Regions from separate parts of the Rossellomorea sp. YZS02 genome, predicted to be linked through region 2. Evidence: riboswitches for the same ligand, from Rfam matches in the RefSeq annotation. Region 2 holds a riboswitch; each other region holds the start of a gene.
The links. Region 2 has a riboswitch for cyclic di-GMP ahead of SLH55_RS23260 (PAS domain-containing protein). Riboswitches for the same ligand answer to the same signal wherever they lie in the genome.

Region 1 (10,409 bases), on a different contig from region 2:
AGATAAATTCGATATCCAGGACTTCATCTCTAGTTGGCGTACATACATAAATGAACATGCTTCCTGGTACAAGAATCTCAGTGATGAGACTAAAAATGATGATGAATTCCATCAAGAATTAGCACTAAAGATCAATGAAACGATGGAAAAAATTCTATCGGAAGAACCGACATCAGAACAAATTGACATGCTGGAAAACTTACAGAAGCAATCTGGTACGGACTATGATTATTCTTGTAAGTTGGAAGCTAAATATTTGATTGATCGATTAGAAGGAAATCATTAATAAGCTATTTAAATACAATGATTAAGAAAACCCCTTTCTCTTATGGAAAAAGGGGTTTTTAGTATATTCTTTTTGCTTCAATAATGTATCTCTCACTCGAACTTCCATAAATGTTAAAAGGATAACACGTAGAAAGCGTAAGGATTTCTTGAGGGGAGGTATGTCTGATAACAGTGGTATCATGTTCATCAACAATAAACGAGTTGAAAATTTCATATGAGTAAGTTCCGGAGTGCATCTTAATTGAAAGAAGGTCTCCTGATTTGAGGTCTCCTATATTCCTAAAGACAGTATCTCTATGACCAGCCAGGAATATTTGATCTTTTTCTTGTGGAAGAGAGGTGGAAGAATAATGACCGACGCCCTTCTTAAGTTCTTTCCCATCCGTTCCTTCTATAATGGGTACCTCCCTTTCTAAACGGGGAATGGATAATAGCCCAATCACATCACCTTTTTTAAAATTGTATTCGATTGGTACTTCTGAAGTAGTCGAAACGGGGTGAATTCGTTCTGGAGGGGGCTGTAAAATAGATGTCTTTGCTATATCCATTGCTCTACTTTCTTCTCTCGCATGGCTATTTATTTGGTAGAGTGAATAAAAGACACAAGTCAAACCAGCAATTAAAATAAGCATTCCTCCTACAAAAAAATAGCTTTTAATCATGGAGATTCCTCCTTTTAAATTGGACAAAAGAAAGAAATTCAATAAATTCTTCTTTAGTTAAACCTTGGGAAATCGCTCTATTAAGAGGCTCAATCCATTCCTCGTCTAATTGTATTTTATTCTTATCCGATGAAAGAATATTTTCTAGAGAAGTGTCTAATGTAAGGGCAATTTTTTTTAAAATTTTTATTGAAGGATTTTTTTGGATACCTCTTTCTATAGAACTAATATAAGACTTTGATACATTTGAGTAATGAGCAAGTTCATTTATTGTATACCCTTTTTCTTCCCTTAAGCTTTTAATTTTATCACCTACCATGTCTCCCGCACTCCTTTACTATTCATTATATAGAACGATTTGTTTTTTATAAAGTAAGGAAAAGGTTGTTTTTTGAAGATATTGAGAGGAAAGAGGGATCTTGGTATTGTTTTATAGGAAATTTAGATGTATTTAAAGATTTTCATTTCAAACAAAAGATCATATAATGGATTTTAAGTTCATTAAAAAGAACAACTTAACAATGAAAAACCATTCGTTGAGTGTAGGGGATGAAAAAAAGATGAATCTAAAAAAAGTAGTCATTATATTCTTATTCCTATTTTTGATCTCAAGCATGGTAAATAAAACTTATGCAGATGAAGAAAACCTCATTTTAATTCCAAATGAAAAGTATTTATTTAAAATTTCAAATATGAAGCCAGGTGACTGGGCTGAAAGAAGTTTGAAAATAAAAAATGGAGGGGGAGAAGATTTTCATTATTCAATCAAAGTCAATAACAAACAATCAGATAAGAAGCTTTTTAACGAGTTAGAATTGAAAGTTTACGCAGGAAACAATTCTATAAAGATCTTTGATGATAAATTAAAGAATTTCAAAGGTTTCAAGCCAAAAGAATTAGAAAGCGAAAAAACTGAATCCCTCCAATTTAAAGTGATAATGCCATATGAATTAGGAAATGATTTTCAAAGAACCTCAGCTTTTTTTGAAATTATAATTACAGTAGTGCCTTCAGACGGAAATACACTACCTGATGACCCCAAAGATACAATCAACAATCCTCTTACACCTGTGAACTCTGACCTTAAGAATATTCCATCAATACCAGTTGAATCTCAAGGACCCAAGCTCCCTAACACCTCTACAAATCTTTACTTTTTATTAATGTTGGGCTCACTTTTAACTACAGTGGGGTTCATAATTATTTATCTAAATAAACGTCTATTAAGGAAAAAAGAATAATAAATATATAGGAAGGGGGGATGAAATGTATAAAAAGGTTTGTAGACGTTGCACAAGACCTTCTTATAGTAGCACGGAAACTGGTGAATGGGTATGTCCAACCTGTAAGAATGATTTATCGAACCAACCGTTCTATAATGCTAGTAATTACCAGAATATTAATGGAAAAGTCCTGCCTCTTAAGAAAAAACTAGAAAGCTATAAAAATAGTATCATTTAATAGCTTTTTCGACATAATCAAACATGCATTTTTAATAAACCAGTAGCTAATACACCTCTATTTGTTGTAATATGGGATAATATGTAAAAATATAGTGTATATTAAATTGACAGAATAGACAAAAAACAACACGTGGTCATATGATTTGGTAGTATAATCGAAGTAGTTCGAAGGGAAGAGTCAGATAAAGGCAAACTTATTGAAAGATGAGGACGCAAAGTCACAGGTCTAAGGTTTAAAAGTAAGCATATCTTAATTAGCATCTTGAATAGGGTGAACAGAAACTGAAGGATGAAGAAGGTGTGGTTATTTGAAAACTAAGATGGCTGGATTGCCTGGAATACATACCTGTATTTTGGGAGGGAATTTATGTTGACAAATCGTGAACTTGATCTCGAATGGATGGAACTTATTAAACAAGCACTGGACGCTGGAATTTCTAAAAAAGAAATTAGGGAATTTCTTCACAGTCAATCCCAGGAAATGAAAGCCGAGTACAAAGTGATTTAATATAAATAAAGTCTTGCGAGTTCTATCGCAAGACTTTATTTATTGCCTAATTTCCATTTATTGAACTCAATGAACTCCCGGAATTGCTCCTTGGAAATACCTGAATCCATTGCTTCTTCAGCGATCTTTAGCCACTCATGATCTATATTCTGTTCTTCAGGTTGATCATATAATAGTGCATCCAGAGGAATGCCTAAAGCAGTAGAAACCTTTTCAAGGAATTGAATAGAAGGGTTTTGTTGAAGGTTACGTTCAATTGAACTTAAGTATGACTTTGCCACTCCTGCTTTTTCAGCAAGCTCGGTCATCGACATCCTTTTTTCTTGCCTGTATTTTTTAACTCTCTCTCCAATCATTTGGGACACCTACCTTGAACTTCTTATAAGAAGTCACCATATTAATTCCAATTATATCATAAAATTCACAATGAAAATTCCTTCATCTTGCATCATTAAACGCTTGGCCGTGCCGTAGCAGGAATCCTCGGCTTCGACACCATCTTTTCGCGGAACTCTCGAACCAATTCATCCCCGGAATATCCCTTTTGCACTAAGTCATCAAGCAATATTTCCGCATACTCATTCCGCTGTTTCTTCAATTTTCCCTCGAACATAATGCTAATGTGCTCATCCATTTCTTTAATACAGCGGATGGATGTCATGAAAGCGGCCGGATCATTGGCTTCATGGGAAATCACGACCTGAATCTCCAAATCTTCCTTACTTTGCTGGGCCTTTTGAAAGAACTCGATGTATTCATTCGACAAATACGTTTCGACAAGCCACGTTTTTTGTCCGTCTTCTTTATTGATAATCAGACCGTCCACAAGCTCAAAGTCACGCAGTTCATCATTCTCCACAACTTGCAGTGAAATCACTTTAAAGGTTTTCATGAACGAACATCTCCCATTTAAAGGTTTTATCAAATTATATCACAGGGCGAAATGTTTCCCTAATACAATCGCTGATGAAAAAAAGGACGAAAGTTGTAATTTTGTGTATTTTTGTTCGTTTTTGATCAAATGTCACCAAATCTCCCTAGGGGAATTTCCGAAATTCAAGCCCTTTTTGCCTCGAATTTCGGAAATTCACGATTTTACAAGATTTGCATAGTGGTTGTAAGATGAAAACAGCTTAAGAGAAAGGAGGAGTGAGATTGATCAACCAAGTGACCCTGGTGGGAAGGCTGACCAAAGATCCCGAAGCAAGAAAAACAATGGAAGGAAAATCTGTACTTAGTGTCACGATCGCCATGAAAAGGCCATTTAAAAATCAGCAAGGGCAAGTTGACGCGGATTTCGTGCTCTGTACGATATGGGATCGTGCCGCCGAAAACACGGAAAAATACTGCAGGAAAGGATCAGTCGTTGGAGTGACGGGGAGGATCCAGACCCGCTATTTTGATAATGATCAGGGAAAACGAACGTATATTACGGAAGTCATCGCTGAAAATGTGCGCTTCCTGGACAGTAAGTCGTCCACAACAATTTCTTCAAAATCGAGTAAGAAAGAGCCAATTGAATTACCATTTTAACATGATAAAAAAGGAGAGGGAGTCGTGACCACACTGCAAGATCTTGAACAAAGAATCGATCGATTGGAAAAAATGACGGAGGATCTCATTAAAAAAGTAGCAAAACTCAATGTCGAACATTTCTACCTATCACAACGTGTAACAGCCCTTGAACAAGGGTACGAATACCCTACGATGAAAACCTCATCTTAAGCCTCAACCCAGAATTCATTCCATACGCATGATCCAACCTATAAGCAATGTCTCAAATTCCAACGGTCACCGCAAGATGCCTCTGTAGTGCCTCATTAGACATAAACATGTGTAGCAAGTGAGCAAGTGATTTATTCCCCTTATTATCTTCATGTTGAGCCGGTTTCCTTTTGGGGAGGCTGGTGTTTTTTTAGGTTGAGTGGTTTTTACAATTATATTTGTAAAATGACGTGAGATTAATAGAATAAGTAGGTTTGGACAGGTTTTGGTGTAAAATGAGACAGAATTGAGAGAAACTTGGCAGCTGGGAGAGTGAATTCCCCGTTTGAACCGGTTTATGCATGGATATTATGATCAGATTGGGCTGTGTGAGTGAGGGAAGGGGTCGTTCTGAAAATAATTGCGTCATTTTAAAGGGTGATTGCGTCATTTTAAAGGGTGATTGCGTCATTTTAAAATTAATTGCGTCATTTATTTATTAATTGCGTATTTCTCCAAATATATCCATTACTCAAGCGGAAACCAACAAAAAACCTCTTCCCCAAAAAGGAAAGAGGCAAATCCTACTACTCCAACACCAACAAAGATTCCAAATCCTGATCCGACAATTCCGTCACCCACTGATCGCTGCGGATGATCTCATCGTTCAGAGCCTGCTTTTTCATCAGCATGGCATCGATTTTTTCTTCAAGCGTACCTGATGATACGAGCTTATGCACGTGTACGAATCGTTTCTGTCCGATCCTGTAGGCACGGTCCGTCGCCTGGTTTTCAACGGCGGGATTCCACCAGCGGTCGTAGTGGACGACGTGATTGGCGGCAGTCAAATTCAATCCGGTACCGCCGGCTTTCAGTGATAGCAGGAAGACAGGGAACTCACCGTTCTGGAATTTCTCCACAAGTTCATCCCGTTTACCTTTCGCCATGCTACCGTTCAAGAACGGCACCTTCACATTGAACTCTTCCTTCATCACTTCCTGAATCATTTCACCCATGGAAATATATTGAGTGAAGATCAGGCAGGCCTCTCCCGATTCAAGAGCGGTTTCCACAATATCCTTCAGCTTCTGCATTTTTTCAGAGCGGGACAGGATCGATTTTGGATCCGGTTCCTTCAGATAGAGAGCAGGGTGATTGCATAATTGCTTCAGCTGATTCAGCATCTGCAGGATCAGACCTTTGCGCTCAAATCCGCTCAAAGTCTCGATTTTCGCAAGAGTGTCTTTCACGAGCTGCTCATAAAGTGCCGCCTGCTCAGCCGTCAAATGACAATACTCTTTCTGCTCGAGTTTTTCAGGAAGATTCAACTCGACTTCAGGGTCTTTCTTCGTTCGACGCAATAAGAAAGGCTTAATCTTGGCCTGAAGCTCTTTGACCTTTGCTTCGTCCTCGTCTTTTTCGATGGGAGCGATGTAATTTTTCTGATACTGTGTGAAACCACCGAGATAGCCGTGGTTCAGGAAGTCAAAGATGGACCAGAGTTCCGATAGACGGTTTTCCATCGGGGTCCCCGTTAACGCAATATGATGCTTACCCTTCAGCTTGCGGATCGCCCGGGATTGCTTCGTATTGGCATTCTTGATATTCTGCGCCTCATCAAGGGAAATCGAGGTCCATTCGACAAGCGACAGCTCATCGAAATCAATATGAGACAAGCCGTATGAAGTGAGCACCACATCGACATCCTTAATAGTAGAAGCGAAGTCCTCGCCTTTCGCACGGGTCGGTCCATAATGAAGGTGAACCTTCAAATCCGGTGCGAACTTCTCCAACTCGCGCTGCCAGTTTCCGAGCACTGAGGTTGGAGCGATGATCAGAGAAGGTGTCTCCGGTTTCTCGGTTTTCTTCACATGTTGCAGATACGTGATCAGCTGAACCGTTTTTCCGAGACCCATGTCATCGGCCAGACATGCACCGAATCCAAATTTCCGTAAAAAGAGCATCCAGCTCATCCCAAGCTGCTGATAAGGACGGAGCTCGCCGATAAAATCATCAGGCGTTTCCGTCAGCGGAATTGATGACACATTTGTCAGTTGATGGATCATTTTTTTCATCGATCGGTTGAGTTCCAGCTGAATGCGGGCGTATTTATATGGATCATGCTCGTCGTCATCAGGATCCAACTCTGACTCATCTCCATCCCGTGGGACCAGTTCCTGCTCCAGCATATCCTGAATTGAGATTCCTTCAGCCTTCGCTTTCGTCATCATCTGCTGAATACGGCGGATCATGGCAGGGTCGAGCTTCATCCACTGACCTCGGATTTTCACCAAGCGACGTTGATCGTCCACAAGTTGATTAAAGTCATCTTCCGATAAATTGACGCCGTTCATGGACAAGCGCCAGTCGAAATCGAGCATGGCGTTCAATCCGACGAAAGAAGGGCGGTAGCTGGTGTCGGTATTCTTGAGCTTGGCTTTCACCAGTACCTGTGCGTCCTTCATCGCTTCCCACCAGGATGGGAGGAGGATTTCGATATCCAGGTCGATGAGCTTCTCGCTCAGAACGGATAGAAAATCCCATGCATCGTGCTCACCGAGGGCCGTCCGCAGGGAACCGTCCGTGTCACGGAGAATCGGCATCATCTTCATCCAGCGTTCCTGTTCTTCCGAAACGTCGGAGAGATGCTTTTTCCAGGAAGGAGGGACCGTGTCCTCAGTCAGGGATATGATTCGACTCGCTTTCTTTCTGTCCCGCAATACCGTTTCAAGCTCCCAGGACTGATCCTCGTCGAGGGGTTCCGTTATGCGGAGCCCGATGGAGAACGGCAGCTCTTCATCGCCGCCTGAAATCCACTCACTCCACCGTCTCTCATCAAAGTAAGCATCCAACTCCTCTGAAGTCAGCGTACTCTCCTTCAGCTTCTGGATCCGCTTCATCGCACTCGATCCGCCAGACGCCATCGCCTCATTCAACGCACCCTGAAACCAGGATTCGGTCAATGATTTGAGGGACGGACCTCCACCGGGGAGCTCTTCCTCCCAGAATTCGTCGTTAAAGTTCGACCAGACTTCATCCGGAATATGGAACTGCAGTCCTTTTTCCTGCCATTCCTCGAATCGCGGGAGCCAGCGTCCGGCTTCTACCGATTCGTAGATGACCGGGGCGATGGCGATGCACGCCTGCCCGGTTTCATCCCAGTCCCACTGGATCATGCCGCTGAAGTGCTCACCTGCAAGTAAGGTCAGGAATTGCCACTGGGTGACGGGAATCCCGCCATCAGTTTCCTCAAGCAGGGTCCCATAATAGCTTTCTTCATGCCAAAGAAACAGCTGGCCCTTCCAATCCTTTGGAGGGAGAAGCTCTCCTTTGTCGTTTTCCGCAGTGATGAAGAAACGGTCTTCGTATTCAGTTGTATGGACATTAATCTTGACGGAAGACAGTTTAAGCATCGATTAACTTACCCTTTCTGCACTCCTCCTGGAACGCACGTAATCGCTTGTATTTGTCGAGGATATAGGTGAGATAGACGTCCCACTTATCCGTTTTCTTCGTTTTTTTATAAATCGTCCGGATTTTCTTCATATAACGGACAGCCAGCTTGTAGCTGTCGCGGTTTTTCTGGTCGATTGCTGTAATGACGCCGGTGTAATAGATGGGAAGGGCTAATTCAGGCGCTTCCTTCGTCACGTCGCGGAGGCCCATGCCTTCCATTTCACCGATGCTATAGTTCATATATCTCTGAAGCTCGACCCACTCACGATAGGCCTTCGCGCTGATCAAGTACTCATTGTACGAAAAGAAGCTGTACGGCAACATGGAGAGCAGGAGCTCATTCACGAGGGCGCTGTCCTTTTCCATGAGCCAATCCATCGGCAATATCCGTACGAACCAGCGGACGAACCGGGTTGCCTCATAATAATCCAGGGTCCCGAGGTGATCCGGCATCCTTGAGAGGATATTCCGGACCAGGAAGAAGCCGACTTCGTAACGCTTTCCGACAAAAAATTTACGGAGCCAGAATTCACTAAAAGCAACGAGTTCTGTCCCGAGCTCATCTACCACTTCAATTGCTTTATTCAGATCCTCCAGAAGGAGATATTGATGTAGGAGGGCAACGTTGTAAAAGGTTGTATCCTCATTGTCCGTCTCTTCCAATCGCGCCACTTCTTCACGGCGCCACGATTTCTGCTTGAACAGGTAGTACCAGAGGAAGCGGTACACTTCCGCCTTCATCATCGTACTGTTCTCAGTGGAATCGCTCATCTCGATCGTCTTCTTTTTCAAAAAAGCAATATACGGATCGAAGCTGAACGGCATGGCGTGGATGGACAGCTTCTCCACAGCATCTTCCATTTCGCCTAACAGGAAATCATACATGCTATATTGTTCCCGGCTCAGCTCGACGTTCCTTTTTTTCAAATAAAGATCGATGTGAATCGATAGATAAAGGGTAGCGAAAAGCTGATAAAGGGGCTTCCATTCCCGTTCGAAGGGAGCTTCCTTCATAAATCGCTTCGTAATATTCTGCACGAGGACATCCATTAAATAGGGCTGTCTTTCAAGTAACTCCAAATCTTCATTTTTCAAAAGGGAGTCAAAGAACTGCCACCATTCTTCCGGTGTGTTGCCCCGTGTTTTCCGTTCATTTAATAGATCACTGGCTTTCTTCAGGTTGCCGTGCTTCTTCATGAGATCATCCAGTGATTGCTCCTGTTGAGTGGCAGGCTGTGACTGACTCCGCCAATTCTGTATCCACTCACTGACCCGGCCGACCTTGTTATAGAGCATAAAGAAGGTCGCCATCTGATGCCGGCACCATTGATTCTGTGGGCACGAGCACTTGCTTAACAAGGGAAATAACAAGTTAAGCTCAAGGGTCACAGGCGTCACATCCTGCACCTCCGCCGACACTTCATCATCCCGGACCTTCACATTCGAAACCAGATTCTGACGGAACAAAAGAAGGCCCTTCGACACGACGTTTTTGCTCTCATCCAGATTCGGGTCCAGCTCACCCTGTATCGACTGACTCATGGGAAGCAACTTATCCTTCAACTCCTGAATACGAATCGACATCAACCAACCTCTCCAATCTATAAAATCGCATTCTTTTATTATAACGCAAAAGGAGGGGGAAAAGGAACATGTGGTGGGGGAAGTGGTGGAAAGGAGGGTGGGGAGTTTGTCGAATGGTGTGAGGAGGTGGTGCCTGGCACGGTTGGTCATGTTGGTGCCAGGCACCGTGGGGAGGGGAGGGCGAGTCGATAATACATCCGGCTAGTCGCTGATCAATATCGTATTGATCACGCAAAAGTGTCGTATCTTCCTTCATACGCTGTGAGGTGAATTGAAAATAAACCTAATGTCCCCACAACAAAACCTACACAATCCCCAGCTTACTCCTCCACATGCACATAAAACGTCTCACCATCATACACATTCACGCTCTTCAACCCCACTTTGTCACCGTTTCTCCAATAAAAATCTTTATTTTCCGGAAAACGTAGCACTTGGTCATCACGCGTCGCCACCATTACTGGATTTTTGGAGGTCCGTCCCTCAATTTTCACCTTAAATCCCTTACCACGATAATATTCCTTTCCGTCCACGTACCAGGTAGCGAACTTACCAGTCGTTAATGAAAATCCCATATACGAAGATATCACCTTCGGAATGTCTATATTCTCAATTAACCCCACCGGTTTCCCCGGCCCATAAGCATAAAGGAAAACATCTTCACCGGTGTGACCATGGGTAGTAAATCCGAGGTTTGCCCGCTTTGCCATCAGCCTCACCATTTCACTCTCGAGATCCTCGACA
Region 2 (10,031 bases):
AGATGCACCCGAACAAATAACTACTTCAGCAATTCCAGTGTGATAGAGGTCTATTGCCTTATTAATTCGTTCTCGTAAAATCGGAGTCATTCTTCCATCCTTTTTTGCGGGATAACCAAGTACAATCATAGCATCCCTTTTTTGCCCGTGATTATAACCCGCTTTGTTAAAATGTTTACGAATAAATATTACCCCCACCATAAGACACAGAAAAACTAAGCATAAAATATACAAGCTTATCATTTAACTTATCTCCTCTGACATTCTCTCTATCAATCGGCCATCTGATGTATCACTGATCTCACCTCTGCCTACGTTTATATCCAATTATTTCAAAACCGAGCAGCTTACTCAAGAAAAACTTTAACGAAAAAAAGAAGCTTATCCTTATTCCGGACAAGCTCCCCGTTACTTGAACACCTTATACCAATACAAAGTGGTGTCTATATGCGGATTATAGGACTGCTTCATTGTGTCAACTCCACCTAGTATAAATCCTTGTTTCACATAAAACCTGCACGCTCCAAGATTATCATCTTGAGCCTCCAGAGACATTCCGATCAGATTTCTTTCTTGTGCCCACTCTTCCGCTTTCTTTAAGAGCAAGCTTCCGATTCCATGTCCTCTAACTTCTTTTTTTGCAGCGATATTTTCAATATAACAGAAGCGATTCCAATCCTTCACAATTCTAATTTGCCCGATGCATTGATTATTTTTATAAGCTAAAAATAGAGCTTTATTTTCATTATTTATATACTGGCTCCATTCAAGTTGATCATCCGGGAATCGAATTTCTTTGGGATCATCGAATAGTTTCTCTTCAAAAGACCATGTTCCCGACTGAAAACTCGGTACAACCTTACCAAACACAGTAAAATAATCATTTGTTTGATTGATATCCGCTATTAATTCCTCCTTTAATGGAGAAATAATGATTTCCTCTGTACTATTCATTTTGACACCCCCCATTTAACGGATGAAAGACTATTCCATAATCAAGAGCGTCTCATAAAATGAAGCTCACCCAGATTATTTGTGAAGCCCCATTTTTGATAGAACGGTATCATCTCTGGTCTGCAGTAAAGTTCGAAATGATTTATTTTCTTTAATGAGGGGTGCTGTATGATCTCATTCATCACTACTTCACCAATATGTTTTCCACGGTAAGATGCATGGACTATGACATCAAAAATAATGGCTTTATAAACGTAGTCGGTGAGTACTCGTGCAAAAGCAATTAATTCTTTATGTTGTGGCCCAACCAATGCTATAACAATGTCTGAATTCTGAAGCATAATTTGAATGTCAGTAAGTGTCCGTCCCTTCGTCCACCATTCCGTTTCATACATGACGTGTAATTCTTCGACTTGTTTACTATTGAGGCTCTCTACCCTTTCAAAGTCCAATATATTGGCCCCCTATGTATAGAATTCTATCCGGATCAAGAGGATCAAATCCCCTTCAACGCGTCCTTATACCTCTGATAATACGCTTCCACATTATTCAACAACAACAACTCCGTATACAAATACACCTTCATATTAAAATCATTAAAATCAATTGCAGTCAGTTCCTGTATTTTCTTAATCCGGTAATTCAACGTATTGGGATGGATGAACAGCTCATTGGCGGTCTGTTTCCCCTTCCCATCATTCGCAAGGTACACTTCAAGTGTTTTCAGGAGATCTGTCTGTTTTTTCACATCATTCTTGATCAATACGAGCAGATCATCGCTGTAATAATCCTTGGATGTGTTTTTTTCATAAAGGGTTGGCAAGTACCGGTAAATACCCAGATGAGCGAATTCCCGAGGCATGGATTCAGGACGCGGGCTGATGAAGTTAGCCGTTTCAATGACTTCAGACGCTTCCAGGAAGCTTTTTCTCATTTGGTATAACGTGGTGTATTCCTTCCCGATCCCGATCAGGAAGTTGTAGAATTCTTCTTCCCCTGTTTGTTCTTTCACCTTTTCCACGAGATCTCTCGCTAGTTCCAGGGAAGAAGACGGTGTGTCTGCTTTGCCGTAGAGAACGAGGATCACCTGGCATTCCGTCCGCAGTGAATAAATCTTTGAGTTGAAGCTTGATTCCTGGACGAGCTTCTCGAGTTGGTCGAGCATAGGCTTATAGTCTGACGATGCAATCGAATAAACCGCTACCGTGAACCTTTCCGGCAAGGTCAGCTTGACGAGGGATGCATCATGGCGGAGCTGACTTTCACTTCCGTACTCGTGCTGCAGGAGATGCCACAGTACTTCTTCTTTTCTATCCTTCTTGATATTGACCTTTGCGTACATATCATTGATCAGATTTCCAAGATGTGCTGAGATTTCTTCAAGGAACGCGAGCTCTTCGTTTTCCAAGAGACGGTTGGATTCCTGAACCCAGATGTATCCCATCGTGTTACCCAGGTACTTGGCGGCAATGACGACACGCTGGTGGAATCCTAACTCTTCCATCGCCTGCACCCGGATCGGATCCGTATGTTTCTCGAGTTGGTGGACGATGCCCTCTTTTTTCAGTCGGTCGATGATGAAGACCGGACATTTTTTCGTAAGGATCGTTTTTAGCTGTGTTTGATCGAACTTATTTGAAGAGGAACTGTATGAAATCAGTTCGAAATTTTTGTTTTCTATGATGACGGGATTGCCCAGTTTTGAGCTGATCAATTCCGTTGCTTTATGAATGTCTTCTGTTTGGAGGATGATATCAAGTGCTTCCATAGGAATCTTACCTTTCCACGAATGTTTGTGATTCCTATTATAGCGTTAAATCCCCCAATAAAAAATGAAAAGCTCCCCCGTGTCGGGAGAGCTTTTCATGTTCGATTTATTCTTCATCCATAAACGGATAGGTAATATCTGTTGTTGGCGCAAAGTTTTCTTTGATGATACGAGGACTGGTCCAGCGAATCATGTTGAAGATTGAGCCTGCTTTATCGTTTGTACCTGAACCGCGCGAACCGCCGAATGGTTGTTGGTTAATCACGGCACCTGTTGGTTTATCGTTGATGTAGAAGTTACCAGCTGCACCGGATAGGCGGCGTTCCAAGTGCATGATCGCTTCACGGTCCTGTGCGAAGATCGCACCCGTTAAGGCATACATAGAAGCTGTATCCACTGAAGTCAGTGTTTCTTCTAATTGATCGTTTTCATATACATAGATCGTTAAGACAGGTCCGAAAATTTCTTCGGTCATCGTTTTGAAGTTTGGATTCGTTGTGACGATGACAGTCGGTTGTACGAAGTATCCAACAGAATCATCATACGTACCACCGGCAATGATTTCAGCTTCTTCAGAATCAGCCGCATAGTCGATGTAGCTTGTGATGGAATCAAAGGCAGGTTTATCAATGACCGCACCCATGAAGTTCCTGAAGTCTCTAACATCCCCAACTTTAAGCTTAGCCGTTTCTTCCACGACACCATTTTTCACTTCTTCCCACATGCTTGCTGGGATGTAGGCACGTGAAGCTGCTGAACATTTTTGACCTTGGTATTCGAATGCACCACGAACAAGTGCAGCGACTACTTTGTCTGCTTGAGCCGTTTCGTGAGCGAAGACAAAGTCTTTACCGCCTGTTTCCCCAACTAAACGAGGATACGATTTGTAGTTTGTGATGTTTTCTCCTACTGTTTTCCAGATCGTCTGGAACACGCTTGTTGATCCAGTGAAGTGGAATCCTGACATGCGTGGATCCGTTAATACAACTTCTGATACTTGTGAACCGCGTGAAGGAACAAAGTTGATAACGCCTTTAGGCAGTCCAGCTTCTTCCAGGATACGCATGAAGTAGTAGTTTGATAGTAAAGCCGTTGTGGCTGGTTTCCACACAACTACGTTCCCCATGATCGCAGGAGCTGATGGCAGGTTACCACCGATCGCTGTGAAGTTAAATGGAGAGATTGCCAGTACGAAACCGTCTAATGCACGGTACTCCAGGCGATTCCAGATGTTTTTCATGCTGTCCGGCTGCATTTGATAGATTTGGTTTGCATAATCCACGCCAAAGCGTAAGAAATCGGCTAATTCTTGCGCCGCATCGATTTCCGTTTGATAAGCTGTTTTGGATTGACCTAACATCGTAGCTGCATTGATGACGTCACGGTATGGACCAGAAATCAAATCAGCCGCTTTCAGGAAGATGGATGCTCTGTGCTGCCATGGCATATTGGACCAAGATTCTTTCGCATCCATTGCCGCTTCCACTGCATCGCGAAGCTCTTTTTCACCTGCTTGTGAATAGGTAGCCAACACATGTTTGTGATCATGTGGCATGACCACTTGCTTCACTGTATCTGTTTTAATTTTCTCGCCATTGATGATGACCGGGATCTCAACCTCAATACCAGCTTGGCGCTCTAATTCAGCTTTTAACGTTTCTCTTTCTTTCGTACCTGGGGCATATGTATTACCAGGCTCATTTGTAGGTTTTGGGATGTTGTAAATTCCGTTACTCATTCTCTTCACGTTCCTTTCTGATTTCATTCTGTCTGGATGTTACTTGCTGAAGATTCCTTTTAATGCGAATGCGATGTTTGCCGGCCGTTCCGCCAGACGTCGCATGAAATACCCGAACCAGTCCTCGCCATATGGCAGGTAAATGCGGACGGTATATCCTTTTTTCAGTAACTCGGACTGCAGTTGGTTCCGCATGCCGTAAAGCATTTGGAATTCGAAGCGGTCATTCGGAATATTGTGTTCTTTCACTAATCCGATGGTGTAATTGATGATCGCTTCATCATGGCTTGCGATCGCTGTATAATGGCCGTTCAAGAGCTGTTTCTTGATGAGATGCTTCAGATTCTCATCCACCTTCTTCTTCTCCTGGAACGCCACTTTACCCGATTCATTATATGCACCCTTCACAAGCCTCAAATAAGGGGAACACTGATTGAGGTCATCCACATCCTTCTCTGAAACATAAAGATAGGATTGGATCACCGTCCCCACATTGTCGTACTTTTGACAGAGCTTCTTGTAAACGTCAAGGATGGCATGGCACCTCGAGGAATCCTCCATATCGAGAGTGACCGTGATTCCGCTTTCTTTTGCCTTCGACAGAATCAACTCCATACTTTCCATGACAAGATCTTGACTGATATCCAATCCCAGGGAAGTCAGCTTCACAGAGATCTCAGTCTCCAACCCATGATAGGCAATGGCACTGATACTCTCGATACATCGTTGGACATTCTCCCGCACCACTTCTGTGGAATCGACGAACTCACCTAGATGATCGACTGTTACCTGGAATCCCTCTTCGTTCAATTGCGTAATCAATGGAATCGCCTGTGCAAAGGTTTCTCCCCCCACAAGATTGTTAGCCCCAAATTTCGATCCCCACCGTTTAGCCATTTTATCCAATGCCTTATTGTGCGAAAGAAACAGGAAAAAACGTTTACTGATTGCTTCCATGATTACAACACCTCCTTATAGTGACTGTTACCTCAAGACTGGAGTGATTAAACGAAGAAATGTAAATCTTAAGAAAATTATAGCTGGAAAAGAGGTTCGGAAACAACGTGCTCGGGACACAAATATTTGTGGGTGGAGTTATGGTGGGAGCACAAAAGGGGGTCGTGGAGAGGTGACATAACGAATACTTGGTAATGAAGGTTCTGTATTTTTCTCTAATATATTTGTTGTAAATAAATCCCTAAAGTGTATAATTACACTATAAGGATTCATTTACAATAAAGTAAAAACAAGGAGGATGACCTTGACAGAAAAAAGATTTTCTTGGTTAAGCTATGCATCTATCGGGTTAGGAACACTGTTGATTTCTCACCCTTTGTTAACGAATTTCTTTCCGAACTATTTTATGGGTTTACAGTACACCGGTATCACATTAACGGTGCTATTCAGTGTTTTAGCTTTTAAGAAAAAGAATGAGAAGAAATTATTGGCTATAATAGGGTTTTCACTAGCCATGATGATGTTGGTGTTCGTTGGTGTCCTTCTGTATATACCTTTTCATAAACAGAGTCCAATGTAAGTATGGTTATACACCCTATTATGTATGGAGTGACTTAAATGAATAAAAAACGGATGATTACAATAATCATGAGTCTTATATTTTCTTTTCTTCTGTTATCACTCTACTCTTTATTTAACGGAATTCCTTTCGGTAGGTATATCGCAAAAGCAAAAATCAAAGATTATGTGGAGCAAGTATATAGCTTAAAAGAAGGTATTCCCAAACCACAATTCAACTTCAAAAATTCCACCTACGATGTGTACCTTCCTCAATTGGAAAGCCAATTTTCCTATGATCTTTCACATAATCTAATTATTGATGAGAAACTGGTGGAGGAGAAGAATAATGAGTTCCAAATTGATTACAGCAAGTTGAAACATTCATATGGAGACACTATTGAGTTGCCCGACGCATGCTTGTTCAGCTCGGTTTCAGCTGATGGAGAATATTCCAAGAATATCCCAATGTATCAAAAAATCTATCTTTTAGGGATTATCAACCGCGATAAGATTGATTCAGAGGAGAGTTCTAACATGCCTGCAAAACTTACTAATGAAATAATAGAAGGGATTGGGGAACATTACAACATTACATCTCTTCAAGTCATTTACACTGATTTAAACGGTCAATACGAAATCACATTAGACAGCAAGAAACCTATTTCATATAAGGCATTGAGTAAGAATACATCAAAGATGGAGCAAATTGGTGAAGTAGATAAAGAATTGATCCGTGAACTGAATGATCATTAAAGGTTCAAAGAAGCACCTGTTCTTTTTTAACGTGATTTCGCAGTCGGGAGCATTTTTTTCAATAATCAATAAGGGGCCGGAGGGTGGCGGATTCAGCTCTCCTTTCTCATTCGATTGTCCGAAAGTAGCGCAAGATTTGTTACCATATTTAACCAAATGACGCAATTATCCGGAAAATGACGCAATAAATAAAAAAACGACGCAATTATCCGGAAAATGACGCAATCACCCCTGTAAATGACGCAATTAAGCAAAAGACAGTCCTGCTTTATTGGGTCTGGGAACGGTACGCCTCTACCTTTTCCTTTTTGACCGTCCCCGGTTTGCATTTCAAGAACCATTTTAATCCTCTACCTGCACTTACTCATTATTAGTAGTAAGGTTTTCTAACTTATTAATGGTGTGATCAATTTCATTTTTAGATTCTGTAACGATTCTTTGTAAGTCATCTGATATCCGATTAACTTTCAGGAGTTCATTTGTAATATTCTCAATGTTGGCATTAACCTCTTTAATGGCTTCATCCGCATTCACAGAAAGCTTTCTGACTTCCTGGGCGACTACGTTGAATCCCCTTCCGTGTTCACCCGCTCTGGCTGCTTCAATCGCGGCATTTAAAGCAAGAAGGTTGGTTTGAGAAGAAATATTTTTTATCGATTTTGATGTTTCATCAATTCGATTAATTTGCTCTCTTAAAGACTCTAATGCTTCTACTTTTTCATTGGAATTGGCCATAACTGATTGAACTAGATTTTTCGGCATGCTCTTTAATTGGGAAATGATCTCTACCGTGGTATTTTCCCTTTTTGTAATGTCTGTGGCAATCTTCAGTACGGCATGGACAGAACCATGTCCATCTAAAATCGGAATATATGTTGCTTCCAGCCAAAGTTTATTTCCATGTTTATCGACTCTTTCAATTTTCTCTTGAGACTTTTTCCCACTCCGAAGATTGTCCCATAACTCAGTATATTCCTTGCTTTGGCTATATTCTATCGTGCAGAACTGTTTGTGATCCATCCCTTGCATTTCCTTCACACTGTAGTTCATCGCATCAGCGAAGTGATCATTTACCCAAATAACCTTTCTGTCTAAAGAGAATTCAATCATCGCCAAATTTGTTTCAAGAGCTAATAAAACATCCTTTATATCTAACACTTGGGTGCTAGTCTTACTAGTTAATTGGTTCATATACATATCCCTTTCATTTATAGCTTTTCGTTTTAAAAATAAAAAAAGCCAATTAAACAATAAAGTTCAATTAGCCGGTTGCGCTAGTTGCTCCCCGATTATCCAAGCGCCCAAATACAGATAATCATTCATAGCATCTAAATTTATATATTTGCTATATCGGCAGTTTCTAAGATATGTTTAGATTGAGCGATCAACTTGGGTCCGGCTAATAATCAGCTACTTACCTTTCTCTTTATGTTTTCAACTATATCTTTAACGGTCACATTCTCAGTACTTATATATTCCCCAAAATCGTTTTCAGAATAAGCCTTCAAGCACTTATCCGTTTGTTGAAAACACCAATTTCCTTCTTCTTCTCCACGCTCTCGCAACCTCTTATAGATCGTCTCCTTGTCTGCTGTTAAACAGAAGTGGTAAGTGTGTGGATCTAAACGTTTGAATCCATTATAAATATAGTCATAGTATTCGAGTTTCCTAATCGTCATAGGGACAATCAAGTTCACATGATACCTGGAGATGAGCTCTCCTGCCATCTTAACCGTCAACTCTTTCCATAGTTGTAAATCTTGAAAATCCCCTGTTTGAGATTCACGCTGTTTTATTTCTTGGGGCAATACATTCCTTAACATGTACCCGACTTCTTCAGGATCAAATAACATGCTGTTTTCAACGACTTTCAGGAGTTCATCAGAGATAGTGGTCTTCCCGACTCCGAACGCCCCGTTTATCATGATGATCATGATTATTTCAACTCCAATCTCAATCTACTTTATCGTTTTTCCAATTTACCAACCGAAATACATTTTCCGACAAACCCCATTCCAATAAGGTGAGGCATCCACCGATGACTATTTCGTTTCATTCATCACGTTTGTTAAAGAATAAACCCATTCTCCCCTTCAAAACGTCCAATACTTCTTCCGGCACTACTCTTATACTGATATCCTCACCAAGGAACATGATCCAATTGGCCGTTTCCTTTACTTCTTCGCGTTTAGTCACATCAATAAAAGTCTTTAGAACCCCAGTACTGTGGTATGGATTCGTATAAGAAAGGGAAACGTTTTTAGGATGATATTTTTTGAATTGAGCAATCGCTTTCGGACCAAGTTCAATGACTAGGTTGATGACTTCTTCCTGCTTTTTCAGTTTATCCAGGATCTCTTGTTCACTCTTCCTTTTTCGATTGGGATACGGCTCTACATCGGTAAGGTGGTCGACTGAAAAGATCTGTTTCTTTTCATCATCCAAATTGAACCCTTCAATATGCCAATGACTCTTTTCCCGATAGAGTTGCAGGAGATAAATAGGATGGGGTTTTTTGACCTTCTCTTCTATTGTAATCAATAAATATCTATCCAACAGGAAGGTTTGAATCAGTTTATCCAACATGGGATGGGGGAGGTCGGAAAGATCAAGAATATCAGGATTATAGGGATTGGTCCCTTCAAAGAGCAGGATCTGATTTAACAGAACGAGGGTATCTTGTTGTTGTTCGGAAATGAGGCTGAGGAGTTTCTCTGCCAGGGATTGGCGACTCTTCAGATAGGGAAGCTGGAGATTTCTTGTCGCCATAAAGGCAATAAATAGAGCTTTCACCTCATTATCGGTAAAACGGACCTCGGGCAGAACAGAGTTGTGCATGACAAAATAACCACCGTCCCGGCCAACTTCAGAAACGAGTGGCATCCCCATGGACTCAATCTCCCTGATATCCCTCATCGCCGTCGACCGCGAAATGTCAAACTCACGCATGATTTCAGAAATCGTAAAGTGGGCACGATTATTAATGTAACGCATGATCACGTTAATCCGTTCAACTTTTTTCATGGGGACCTCCTAAACAGTATCACTTTTTGACACAATTTAACGTTAGTATATACATATCAAGTGTTGAAGACAACAAATTTATGAAAAGGCAGGTTTTGACGATGTCAAATTATCAGTTAGAAGAAAAAGACTCCTTCACCGTTGTGGGTGTGGGAACCGAATTGACGAGCCATTACACGGATATGACAGGCTTGAACAGGGAAAAGGCCGATTTTTGGAAAGAAATAAGTGAAAATGGAATACTGCAAAAGCTACAATCCATCGCTTCCAACGACT
Region 3 (10,409 bases), on a different contig from region 2:
TTTTAAGGTTATGTATAAAAGTGCTGCCAGGATCCCCAGCCAGTAACCAACCCTTCCTCCATGAAAATACAGGATTGTAAGGGGATGATCGATGACCGTTTGAAAATCTACCACTATGACACTCAGCTTCCAGGTAAGAATAAAATAAAAGACCGCACTCGAATACCAATCGCTTGCCTTTCTATTCCAGAAATAGAGAAACAGATACGTCAGGAAGAAGGAGGCAATGATTGCTCCCCAGGAAGAAGGAAACGTGAATGAACCTATGGAGTACCACATTTCATGCATCGGTCACTACTCCCTTCACTAACAAGCGTTCTTTCTCACAACGATATAGTAGACGGACGGATGGAAATGCCCGACTGTTGTCGTGAAGCCCGCTGAAGTAAGTTGACGGTCCAAGTCCTCAGAAGCAAGCCTTTCCTCTATTGGCGGTCCCATTTCGGATTCTACAGCCTCCCAATCAAGAATCAACCAGATTCCATCGTCTTTAAACATGTCATGAAGATCTTGAAAAACTTTGATCAAATCAGGAGCTTCATGCAGGACGAAAGCAGATACAACCTTATCTAACGTTTCCTTGTTGAAGCTAAGATACTCAAGGGATGATTTCACATACACGATGTTGTCTATATCTTCTTCCCCAGCACGCTGCTTCAAGTACTCAAGCATTTCCTGTTGTAAATCTACTGCCTGCACCTTCGTTTCAACTATCCTGGCAATCGGAAGGGTTAAATATCCATTCCCACAACCCAGGTCTGCCACAATATCATCAGGTTTTAATTGAAGCATCTCCAATGCTTTGTCTACAGGCACTATGGCTTGCCGCTTTGGATCAAGCAGCTTTGAAGCTTTATGATGTTCAAATAAATGTCCGGTCATTGAAATTCCCCCGTTCAAATATATACCCTATTATGTATTAGTATCTTAAATCTCAAACCCACAATCAAGTTATTTACTCATAGTGTATCCCTTAGTTGAATTATTACAGATTTGTACGCTGGATGTGTGTCGGACCGTTGAACAAATAAGAACTATACCTGCCCTGATACGATTCATAAAACAAAAGGATCACCCCGATTATACAAAGGGTGATCCATAAGTATTCTTGCAATCTAGGCCGCTTTCAAACCTTCCAATATAAGCATAAAATATTTAACGCTGTCCCCACCGCGCTGATTGATTATTTCAATGTCGTGTAGGATCTTTTCAAGTTCTTCAGGACCGACACATTCCAGGAACATGTCACTGACTTCTTCAGCTGTATACTGTCCTATATGGGTGTACTTTAATGCTGTACGATTTCTTCTGCAGAAACTTCTCAATTGTCTCTTTATATCAGCTAACTCCAATACCATCATCCTTCTTACAGGTTCAATCCTTACTAATAAAGCATCTCTAGTAAAAAATATCCTACGAATCGGCAGGCAAAATCATACTAGCAAAATGCAACCATTAGTATTCATTGCTTCCGTTATTTCGGTAACCCGGCGATCATTATTTTAATAAAATGGAAGACCCGTGGCTTTGCGTCCTAATTTTTCAATTAGTTTGCCTTTTTCGAAAATCATTTAAATATATTGTCATTATACTAAAAGAAAGATGATATGAAAACACAATACCGTAATTAGTTGATGAATCCTTTATCCTAATACAGAGTGAAAGCATCCGATAAAAAACCCCATTCTACTAGAGAACGGGGTTTTAAAACTTAAAAGTTAATATATTGACGTGGATCTACAGCATTGGAATGAGATGCACTCCAAGATCCTCTGTAAAGTTCAAAGTGTAAATGCTGTCCAAATGAGAAGCCGGTGTTACCCATGTATCCGATTTGGTCGCCTTTATTCACAGCTTGTCCAGTACTTACTAATGAAGAAGACATATGAGCATATACAGTAGTGAACGTTTGACCGTTGATAGAGTGAGTAATGTATACAACATTACCGTAGCTTGAGCTGTAATGGCTTTTGATGACATATCCATCAGCTGCTGCTGAGATTGGAACACTTCCACGTGCCGCAATGTCTGTACCATAGTGGAATCTTCTTTCACCATTTAAGACATCCCATCCGAAGTTGGTAGTGATCGTTCCATGTGCTGGAGCTGTCCATGCTCCTGAGCTTACCGGGGCACTTGGCGCTGTTGACGTCGAGCCACCACCACTATTGCTTGACGTAGCCGCTGCACGTTTAGCTGCTTCAGCTTCAGCCTGACGTTTGCGTTCAATTTCACGCTGACGGGCTAGTTCTGCCAGGCGTGCTTGTTCTGCCTGGATCTCTCCTTCAAGCTGCTGCTCCATCTTAGCAAGCTCGTCTGATTCTTTTTCAAGATCAGCTTTTTCTACTTTTAACGTAGCCTGTTGAGCTTCTAACTGCTTGAATAATTCTGCTTTTTTAGCTTTTTGGCTATCCAGATCTTTTTTCAGGGACTGAAGATTCGCTTTTGAAGCTTCAAGGTCAGCAAGTTCTTTTTCTACTTCCGCCTGCTTTTTCTCTAATTCAGCTTGATCGCGTTTCTGTTCGTCCATGATTTTTTTATCTGCATTTACGATTGTATTTACTGCTGTGACACGGTTGATGAAGTCTCCGAAGCTTTCCGCTCCAAGAAGTACGTCAAGATAATTGGCTGAGCCGCCTTTCTCTTGAATCGCACGAGCGCGTTCTTTTAAAAGCTCGTTACGTTCTGCGATCTTTTCCTTTAACTCTTCAATATCTGCCTTAAGCTTATTGATTTTAGCAGTCGTTTCATTAATCTCTTTTGTTTTTTCTGTAATTTTTGTTTCTGTATCTTTCAACTTCGTGCTGATTTCAGTAATTTGGGATTGAATATCTTTCTGCTTGCTGATGTTTTGGTCAATTTGTGAATTTTTCTCATTTATCTTTCCATTGACCTCTTCCTTTTTAGAAGAAACGTCACCCTGCTGTTTCTTTAAGTCCTGCACAGAGGAGTTAGCGCTAGCAGTTGTAGCGAACGTTGGCAGACCCCCGATTGTTAATGCTGCTGCAAGTGATAATGATATAAAATACTTCCTGTTCAAGCGGCATGCTCCTTTCAGCTTCTATCAACCTATCAAATTTTACACTTTTAAGAATTTACGCACAGACATAAAGCTTCCCCAGGCACCGATCAGGCAACCCATCAGTAAAATCAATCCGTTTACTTGGTAGATAAAGGGGGTAAAATCTAATATCTGAATAAAATTGTTTTGTAGTTTCGGTTTAATAAATTCATAAGCATAGTAGTAACCTGTGGTGACAAGAGCGATCGGGATAATAGAACCTAAAACACCCAGCCATAATCCTTCTAATATAAACGGCCAGCGTACAAACCAGTTGGTTGCACCCACGAGTTTCATTATCTCGATTTCCCTTCTTCTTGCGACAATGGTAATTTTGATTGTATTTGAAATGAGGAACATGGCAGTGAATAGTAGACCGATAATTAATACAAGTCCTACATTTCTACTCATTTCCAGCACATTAAATAGTTTTTCAATCTTCGCCTCACCGTACAGTGCTTCATTTACACCGTCATATGAGCTGATTTGTCCAGCTATTTTTCCCGTATCACGTGGGTTTTCAGCTTTTACGATAAACACATCATACAGTGGATTATCTTGTTCAAATAATCTGAAATCGTCACCCAAGTCCTTGACGAGGTTCTGAAGCTCTTCCTCTTTAGAAGAGTATTCGACGGATTCAACTCCATTTATCTTTTGAATCTTCTTCTCAATCTGATCAATCTGGGATTTCTCAGTACCAATTTCAAGTAATACACGAACCTCAACGTCTTTCTCAATATCAGTCGCTACCTTGTTCATGTTTAACATCAATACGATAAACACACCTACAAGTAGCAGTGTTACGGTAACCGCACTCACCGATGCGAAAGTCATCCAGCCGTTACGGCCGATGCTCTTGAAGCTCTCTCTGAAATGCCTGCCATACGTTCTAGCTTTCATAACCGTAATCACCTCGCTGTTCATCCCGGACAATGCGGCCATTTTCAATGGCGATTACCCTGTGCTTGATTGTATTTACGATTTCACGGTTATGCGTAGCCATTATGACCGTTGTTCCACGGTTGCTGATTTCTTCAAAGATGTTCATGATATCCCAAGACGTTTCCGGATCAAGGTTACCCGTCGGCTCATCTGCAATCACAAGTTTTGGCGTATTCACAATCGATCGTGCAATCGATACACGCTGCTGTTCCCCGCCTGATAACTCATTCGGCAGCATTCTTGCTTTATGCTTTAACCCTACCAGGTCAAGAACTTCCATGACCCTCTTCTTAATCTGTTTTGGATGTTCTTCTATTACTTCAAGTGCGAAGGCTATGTTTTCATAGATTGTCAGCGATGGTAGCAGCTTGAAATCCTGAAACACGACTCCAACATTTCTTCGTAAGTATGGAACTCTACTATTCTTCAGTTTTGCGAGATTGATACCATTAACGATGATATCTCCTTTGGAAGGACGTTCTTCGCGGTACATCATTTTGATGAACGTAGATTTCCCGGCGCCACTTGGACCCACCACATACACAAACTCACCTTGCTTAATGTGGACGTTAAAGCCATTAGCAGCCATGACACCGTTGCTGTACTGCTTGTAGACGTCTTTCATTTCTATCATTTTCAAATCACCTAATTTGTATTATGTAGTTACCCTCTTGGCTGTTATCGACATATGTACACGGCACGTAACCCTAGTCGTCTTTACCACCGTTAGACAAAAAATGGTGAAAAAACTCGAATTACGCTTCCGAAAATAATTATAACATCACTTTATAGTAAGTTAAGGAAAAAAATTATTACATTTTCATTTCAGCACGTGAAAAAATGTGAATTTTTTACCTGTTTTGTTGTCGATTTTACCTATTTTTTGATGGAAAAATAGTACTTTTTATCTAATAACAGGTACTAATACTACACTCTAAAGTTTCAGGTTCTTAAAATGATAAACGTTAAGTTGATGCTATTCTGATTAAATTACTAGGTTATAATTGAGCTCAGCAAAATGAACCATGATGTAAGAAAAACTTCTGTAATAAACACTTAAAGAAGGACTAGGAAAAACTTGTGGATAAACTCTTAGGAGTAAGAAATGGTGGATATTTTATGTTGATGGAGTGAATCCATGCAAAAAAAGAAGAACCCCAACGTGGATTCTTCTCCTGATCTTATTTCTTATTGGATAACCATTCAGCTACTGCTTCCGCTTCCTCACCTTCAATGAGTCCAGGTGGCATTTGACCTTTACCATTCTTGATGGTTTCAAGAATTTGATCTTTGCTTAGCTCAGCACCGATATTTTTCAGGGCCGGCCCCATCCCGCCTTCAAGGTTTCCACCGTGGCAGCTGGTGCACTTATTATTTACGATTTTTTCAGGGTCCACTCCGCCGGAGCTTGTTTCTGTACTGTCGCCGCCGTCACCACCACAGGCAGCCAGTACCAATGAAGCGCCAAAAAGAACACCTAGCAGCTTTCTCTTCATCTTTAATCCCCCTCGGAAACATTTATCAGAGTCGCGGATATGATACAAGGTCCGTCCCTCTCTTACATAATTATACCAAGATTAAACCCGTTTGAAACCTTCCCCCAGTACCTCTGAAGCATCCATTGTGACGACGAATGCAGTTGGATCAATGGTTTTGACCAGTTGTTTCAGTTTTGTGAATTCTGTTTGGTCAACAACGCACATGAGGATCGGGCGTTCATCATCCGTGTAGCCACCGTATGCAGATAGTTTTGTCACACCACGGTCGATTTTATTCAGGATTCCTTCACGAACTTCTTCCTGGCGATTGGTTATAATCAATGCCATTTTCGATCTGCTTATTCCGACCTGTACGAGATCGATGGTTTTACTTGTGACATACAATCCAATTAGGGCATATAACCCTCGCTCAATATCATAAACGATGGCTGCCGAAAGAACGATCATACCATCAATAAGGGCGACACATGTCCCAAGAGACAGTCCCGTAAACTTATTAACAATCTGCGCAGCTAGGTCCGTCCCTCCAGTTGAGGCTCTTCCCCGGAACACGATCCCTAAACCAAGTCCTACACCGATTCCGCCAAAGAGTGCGCCAAGGAGCGGATCTTCCGTCCATGGCTTCCAGTCTTCGGTCAAGAACACGACAAGTGGTAAAAACACCGTACCGATGGCTGTTTTAACACCGAATTGCAGACCCAGGAAGATCAATCCTGCTATGAATAGCGGTATGTTAAATGCCCATTGGACATATGCGGGCTTCCAATCGAACAGTCCATTCAGGATGGTCGATATCCCACTAACCCCTCCTGAGGCAACCTCATTCGGAAGTAAGAACACATTAAACGCAATGGCCACAATCGTCGACCCAAACACAACAAACAAATACTCTAACAACTTCTCTTTCCGTGGATTAATTACCTGATCACGACGCCTTTCCTTCAAACCCATCCAGTACGACTCCTTTAACCTATGTATTAATAGTATGAGTACAAATCTTTTCTTTGATGCACCACTCTTCAGGGACGGACCTCTAAATCAGGACATCCTTTTTGTGAAGAAGTATACAATCCATGACGAATTTGCACTCTCAATTCTAATGAAATACAAGTTGATATCGTGATGCATATCGAGAAGATTAACTGCTCTAATATCCCTCTGCATCAACCTTTGAGAGTATAGCATGGGCACATAAAGGTGTAAATAACAGTCCAATAACGTGTTAAAGCATTAATGGGATGAGGTTCATGAGTTTGAGGGACGGACCTCGGTAAAGGGCTTTAATATGGTCGATCTATGGCTTTTGGAGGTCCGTCCCTCAAAAAAACTGCCCTTCCGCTGATCGGGAGGGCAGTTTGGCATTTTATTGTATTCTGGATCTCAGGTATGCGTTGATGAATGGGTCGATGTCGCCGTCCATGACGCCTTGAACGTTTCCTGATTCTGTGTTGGTTCTGTGGTCTTTGACCATGGAGTATGGATGGAAGACGTAGGAACGGATCTGGCTTCCCCACCCGATTTCCTTTTGTTCTCCACGGATTTCAGCAAGCTCCTGCTCTTGTTCTTCGATCCGCTTTTGGTAGAGCTTCGCTTTCAGCATTTTCATGGCCGACTCACGGTTTTTGATTTGGGAACGTTCCGATTGACACGTTACCACGACATTAGTTGGTAAGTGAGTGATACGGACAGCTGAGTCGGTTGTATTGATGTGCTGTCCACCGGCTCCACTTGCACGGTACGTATCGATTTTCAGGTCTTCCGTACGGATGTCGATTTCAATTTCTTCATTGAATTCAGGCATAACTTCACAAGACACGAATGAAGTATGACGGCGGCCCGAAGAATCGAATGGTGAAATACGAACAAGACGGTGTACGCCTTTTTCAGCTTTTAAGTAACCATATGCGTTATGGCCTTTAATTGCCAACGTTACACTTTTGATTCCTGCTTCATCTCCTGGAAGGTAATCCAGAGTTTCCACTTTGAATCCACGTTTTTCACCCCAACGAGTGTACATACGAAGAAGCATGGAACCCCAGTCCTGTGACTCGGTTCCACCTGCACCGGGATGCAGTTCAAGGATGGCATTGTTTTTATCATGTTCTTCACTTAATAGAAGCTGAAGCTCGTAGTCGTTTAGACGTTTGATCAGGTCACCTAGTTCTTCTTCCAGGTCCTTTTGAAGTTCTTCGTCCGGCTCTTCTTTGACTAGTTCAAGGGTCAACTCCAGGTTCTCCTGGGATTCAAGCAATGATTTGTATTCATTGACTAGATCCTTCAGACCGTTCCCTTCATTGATAAGTCCTTGTGCTTTTTGCTGGTCATCCCAGAAGTCGGGCTGGACCATGATTTCGTCCAGTTCCTGGATTCTTGCCTCTTTGTTTTCTAAGTCAAAGAGACCCCCTGAAGTCCGCTAATGTCTTAGCTGATTTTTCTAACTCTGCTCTGATTTCTGATAGTTCCATGTGTGGTCACCTCTATAGTTATTTGGGTTGTTGGGATTACCTAATTGAAAAGGTTGTGAAGTAGGATGAATGGCTATTAATTTGGACAGTAGCGGTTGATTTCCGCTGCAGGTGCTCGCTTTCCGCGGGGCGGGCGGTGAGCCTCCTCGGCTTTGCCTGCGGGGTCTCACCTGTCTAGCTCCGGCGGCTAGCCCCTCGAGGTCATAAGCTAAATGGTCCAAGAAGGCAAAGGGCGCCTTCCCGGCCCATTCATCTTATGCTTGTCGGGGCTGTGCAAGCCGCCTCCGCTTTTCGAACTGTCCCGCTTTTCCCGCAGGAGTCGAGCACCTTCCGCTTTAATCAACAAGGCTTCAACAAAGTCTTTCACAAAATCATCCACTATAAATACCTCTACTTCTGCTACCTGTAAAAAACGGAAAAGTACCTGGGATTTATTTTAGCAAAATAAGTCCCAGGTATCATCTGATTTCTTTTCGTTATCCGGTTATTCCGTGGCAGTGTTTGTATTTTTTGCCGCTTCCGCATGGGCATGGGTCGTTGCGGCCGACGTCTGCTTGTTTACGGACTGGTTGTTTTTTGGCTTTTGCTCCGTCTTCTTTCGGGTTGACCGCTTGACCTTTGGCCACTTCCTGGCGTTCCAGGTTGTTGCGGATTTCCGCTTTCATGACGTATTTGGCCACGTCTTCTTCGATGGCAAGGACCATGCTTTCGAACATAGCGAATCCTTCATGCTGGTATTCACGTAACGGATCGTTTTGTCCGTATGCACGAAGGTGGATACCTTGACGAAGTTGATCCATGGCATCGATATGGTCGATCCATTTTGTATCAACGGCGCGAAGCAGGATGACTTTTTCAAACTCACGCATTTGCTCCGGCGTCAGCTGCTCTTCTTTTTCATTGTAGCGGTGCTGTACATCTTCATAAATGAGTGCCGCCATTTCATCTGCTTCTTTTCCGCGAAGATCGTCGACCGTCACGTCATTTTCAGGTAGAAGATTGGCATTGACGTAATCTACGATGCCTTGCAGATTCCAGTTCTCCATCTCTTCTTCTGAAGTATGTGCTGCTACCTGGCGTTCAATGGCTGATTTGATCATGCCTTCAACGATTTCACGAAGGTTTTCGGAATCGATGACTTCGTTACGCTGTTTGTAGATGATTTCACGCTGCTGACGCAGGACATCATCATATTGTAGAAGCTGTTTACGAGCGTCGAAGTTGTTTCCTTCCACTCGTTTTTGAGCGGATTCGACTGCACGGCTGACCATCTTGCTTTGGATTGGCTGGGAATCGTCCATTCCAAGGCGTTCCATCATGCTCTTCATATTGTCAGACCCGAACCTTCTCATCAATTCATCTTCCATTGAAAGGTAGAACTGAGTCACACCAGGGTCCCCTTGACGTCCGGAACGTCCACGGAGCTGGTTATCGATACGGCGTGATTCGTGACGTTCTGTACCGATAACGGCAAGACCGCCAAGATCGATGACGCCTTCCCCAAGCTTGATATCCGTACCACGACCGGCCATGTTTGTTGCAATCGTGACAGCACCAGGCTGCCCCGCTTCTAAAATGATTTCTGCTTCACGGCCATGGTTTTTCGCATTCAATACATTATGGCGTACGCCTTTTTTAGTAAGAAGCTTGGAAATCAATTCTGACGTTTCTACGGCAACCGTACCGACCAGTACAGGTTGCCCTTTATCGTTTCGTTCTTTGATGTCATCCACAACCGCATTGAACTTCCCTTCAATGGAAGCGTAAATCAGATCGGCTCGGTCATCACGGACGATCGGTCTGTTCGTCGGGATGACAATAACGTTCATATTGTAGATATTACGGAACTCTTCTTCTTCCGTCTTCGCTGTACCCGTCATACCGGACAGCTTTTCATACATACGGAAGTAGTTCTGGAACGTGATCGTTGCCATCGTCATGCTTTCGTTCTGGATTTCAAGGCCTTCTTTGGCTTCAATTGATTGGTGAAGACCGTCACTATAACGGCGGCCCTTCATCAGACGTCCCGTGAAGGAGTCAACAATGACAATTTCGCCTTCCTGAACTACATAATCAACGTCACGGTGCATACTAACGTGGGCTTTCAGCGCCTGGTTGATGTGGTGGTTAAGAGTTACATGTGAAATATCAAACAGGTTATCAATATGGAAGGCTCTTTCTACCTTGCTGATTCCGTCTTCTGTTAATTGAACACCTTTTGTTTTTTCATCGTATGTGTAATCTTCTTCTTTTTTCAGGGTACGTACGACCGCATTCGCCTGGATGTACAGCTGAGGCGTACGCTGTGCGTTACCTGAAATGATCAATGGTGTACGTGCTTCATCGATCAGAATGGAGTCGACCTCATCGATGACGGCAAAATGAAGGCTGCGCTGAACCATTTGATCTTTGTACAGCACCATGTTGTCACGAAGGTAG

Region 1: it holds a riboswitch for cyclic di-GMP, as region 2 does, so the genes downstream of both, SLH55_RS11525 (anti-repressor SinI family protein) here and SLH55_RS23260 (PAS domain-containing protein) in region 2, are expected to answer to the same signal.
Region 3: it holds a riboswitch for cyclic di-GMP, as region 2 does, so the genes downstream of both, SLH55_RS07145 (hypothetical protein) here and SLH55_RS23260 (PAS domain-containing protein) in region 2, are expected to answer to the same signal.

Annotation. Positions count from the first base shown of each region.
Region 1 covers NZ_JAXBLY010000010.1:69,351-79,759, forward strand. The annotation lists gene SLH55_RS11505 (hypothetical protein) at 1-286, shown strand, start outside; gene SLH55_RS11510 (class D sortase) at 345-950, opposite strand; gene SLH55_RS11515 (helix-turn-helix domain-containing protein) at 943-1,269, opposite strand; gene SLH55_RS11520 (hypothetical protein) at 1,436-2,191, shown strand; cyclic di-GMP riboswitch class I at 2,591-2,750, shown strand; gene SLH55_RS11525 (anti-repressor SinI family protein) at 2,781-2,921, shown strand; gene SLH55_RS11530 (helix-turn-helix domain-containing protein) at 2,957-3,277, opposite strand; gene SLH55_RS11535 (YwpF-like family protein) at 3,373-3,813, opposite strand; gene ssb (single-stranded DNA-binding protein) at 4,077-4,454, shown strand; gene SLH55_RS11545 (hypothetical protein) at 4,479-4,646, shown strand; gene SLH55_RS11550 (DEAD/DEAH box helicase) at 5,213-8,038, opposite strand; gene SLH55_RS11555 (hypothetical protein) at 8,031-9,665, opposite strand; gene SLH55_RS11560 (alkaline phosphatase) at 9,986-10,409, opposite strand, start outside.
Region 2 covers NZ_JAXBLY010000016.1:1,279-11,309, forward strand. The annotation lists gene SLH55_RS15635 (YdcF family protein) at 1-243, opposite strand, end outside; gene SLH55_RS15640 (GNAT family N-acetyltransferase) at 409-954, opposite strand; gene SLH55_RS15645 (GNAT family N-acetyltransferase) at 996-1,406, opposite strand; gene SLH55_RS15650 (PucR family transcriptional regulator) at 1,451-2,722, opposite strand; gene pruA (L-glutamate gamma-semialdehyde dehydrogenase) at 2,829-4,460, opposite strand; gene SLH55_RS15660 (proline dehydrogenase family protein) at 4,500-5,417, opposite strand; gene SLH55_RS15665 (hypothetical protein) at 5,722-5,997, shown strand; gene SLH55_RS15670 (hypothetical protein) at 6,036-6,731, shown strand; gene SLH55_RS23255 (methyl-accepting chemotaxis protein) at 7,092-7,493, opposite strand; partial or broken gene SLH55_RS23260 (PAS domain-containing protein) at 7,533-7,928, opposite strand; cyclic di-GMP riboswitch class II at 7,988-8,070, opposite strand; gene SLH55_RS15680 (AAA family ATPase) at 8,138-8,665, opposite strand; gene SLH55_RS15685 (helix-turn-helix transcriptional regulator) at 8,784-9,755, opposite strand; gene SLH55_RS15690 (GyrI-like domain-containing protein) at 9,857-10,031, shown strand, end outside.
Region 3 covers NZ_JAXBLY010000005.1:179,524-189,932, reverse strand. The annotation lists gene SLH55_RS07155 (hypothetical protein) at 1-288, opposite strand, end outside; gene SLH55_RS07150 (class I SAM-dependent methyltransferase) at 307-882, opposite strand; gene SLH55_RS07145 (hypothetical protein) at 1,116-1,352, opposite strand; cyclic di-GMP riboswitch class I at 1,479-1,566, opposite strand; gene SLH55_RS07140 (murein hydrolase activator EnvC family protein) at 1,712-3,040, opposite strand; gene ftsX (permease-like cell division protein FtsX) at 3,080-3,964, opposite strand; gene ftsE (cell division ATP-binding protein FtsE) at 3,954-4,640, opposite strand; gene cccB (cytochrome c551) at 5,188-5,502, opposite strand; gene SLH55_RS07120 (YitT family protein) at 5,584-6,456, opposite strand; one part of gene prfB (peptide chain release factor 2) at 6,869-7,897, opposite strand; one part of gene prfB (peptide chain release factor 2) at 7,899-7,970, opposite strand; gene secA (preprotein translocase subunit SecA) at 8,447-10,409, opposite strand, start outside.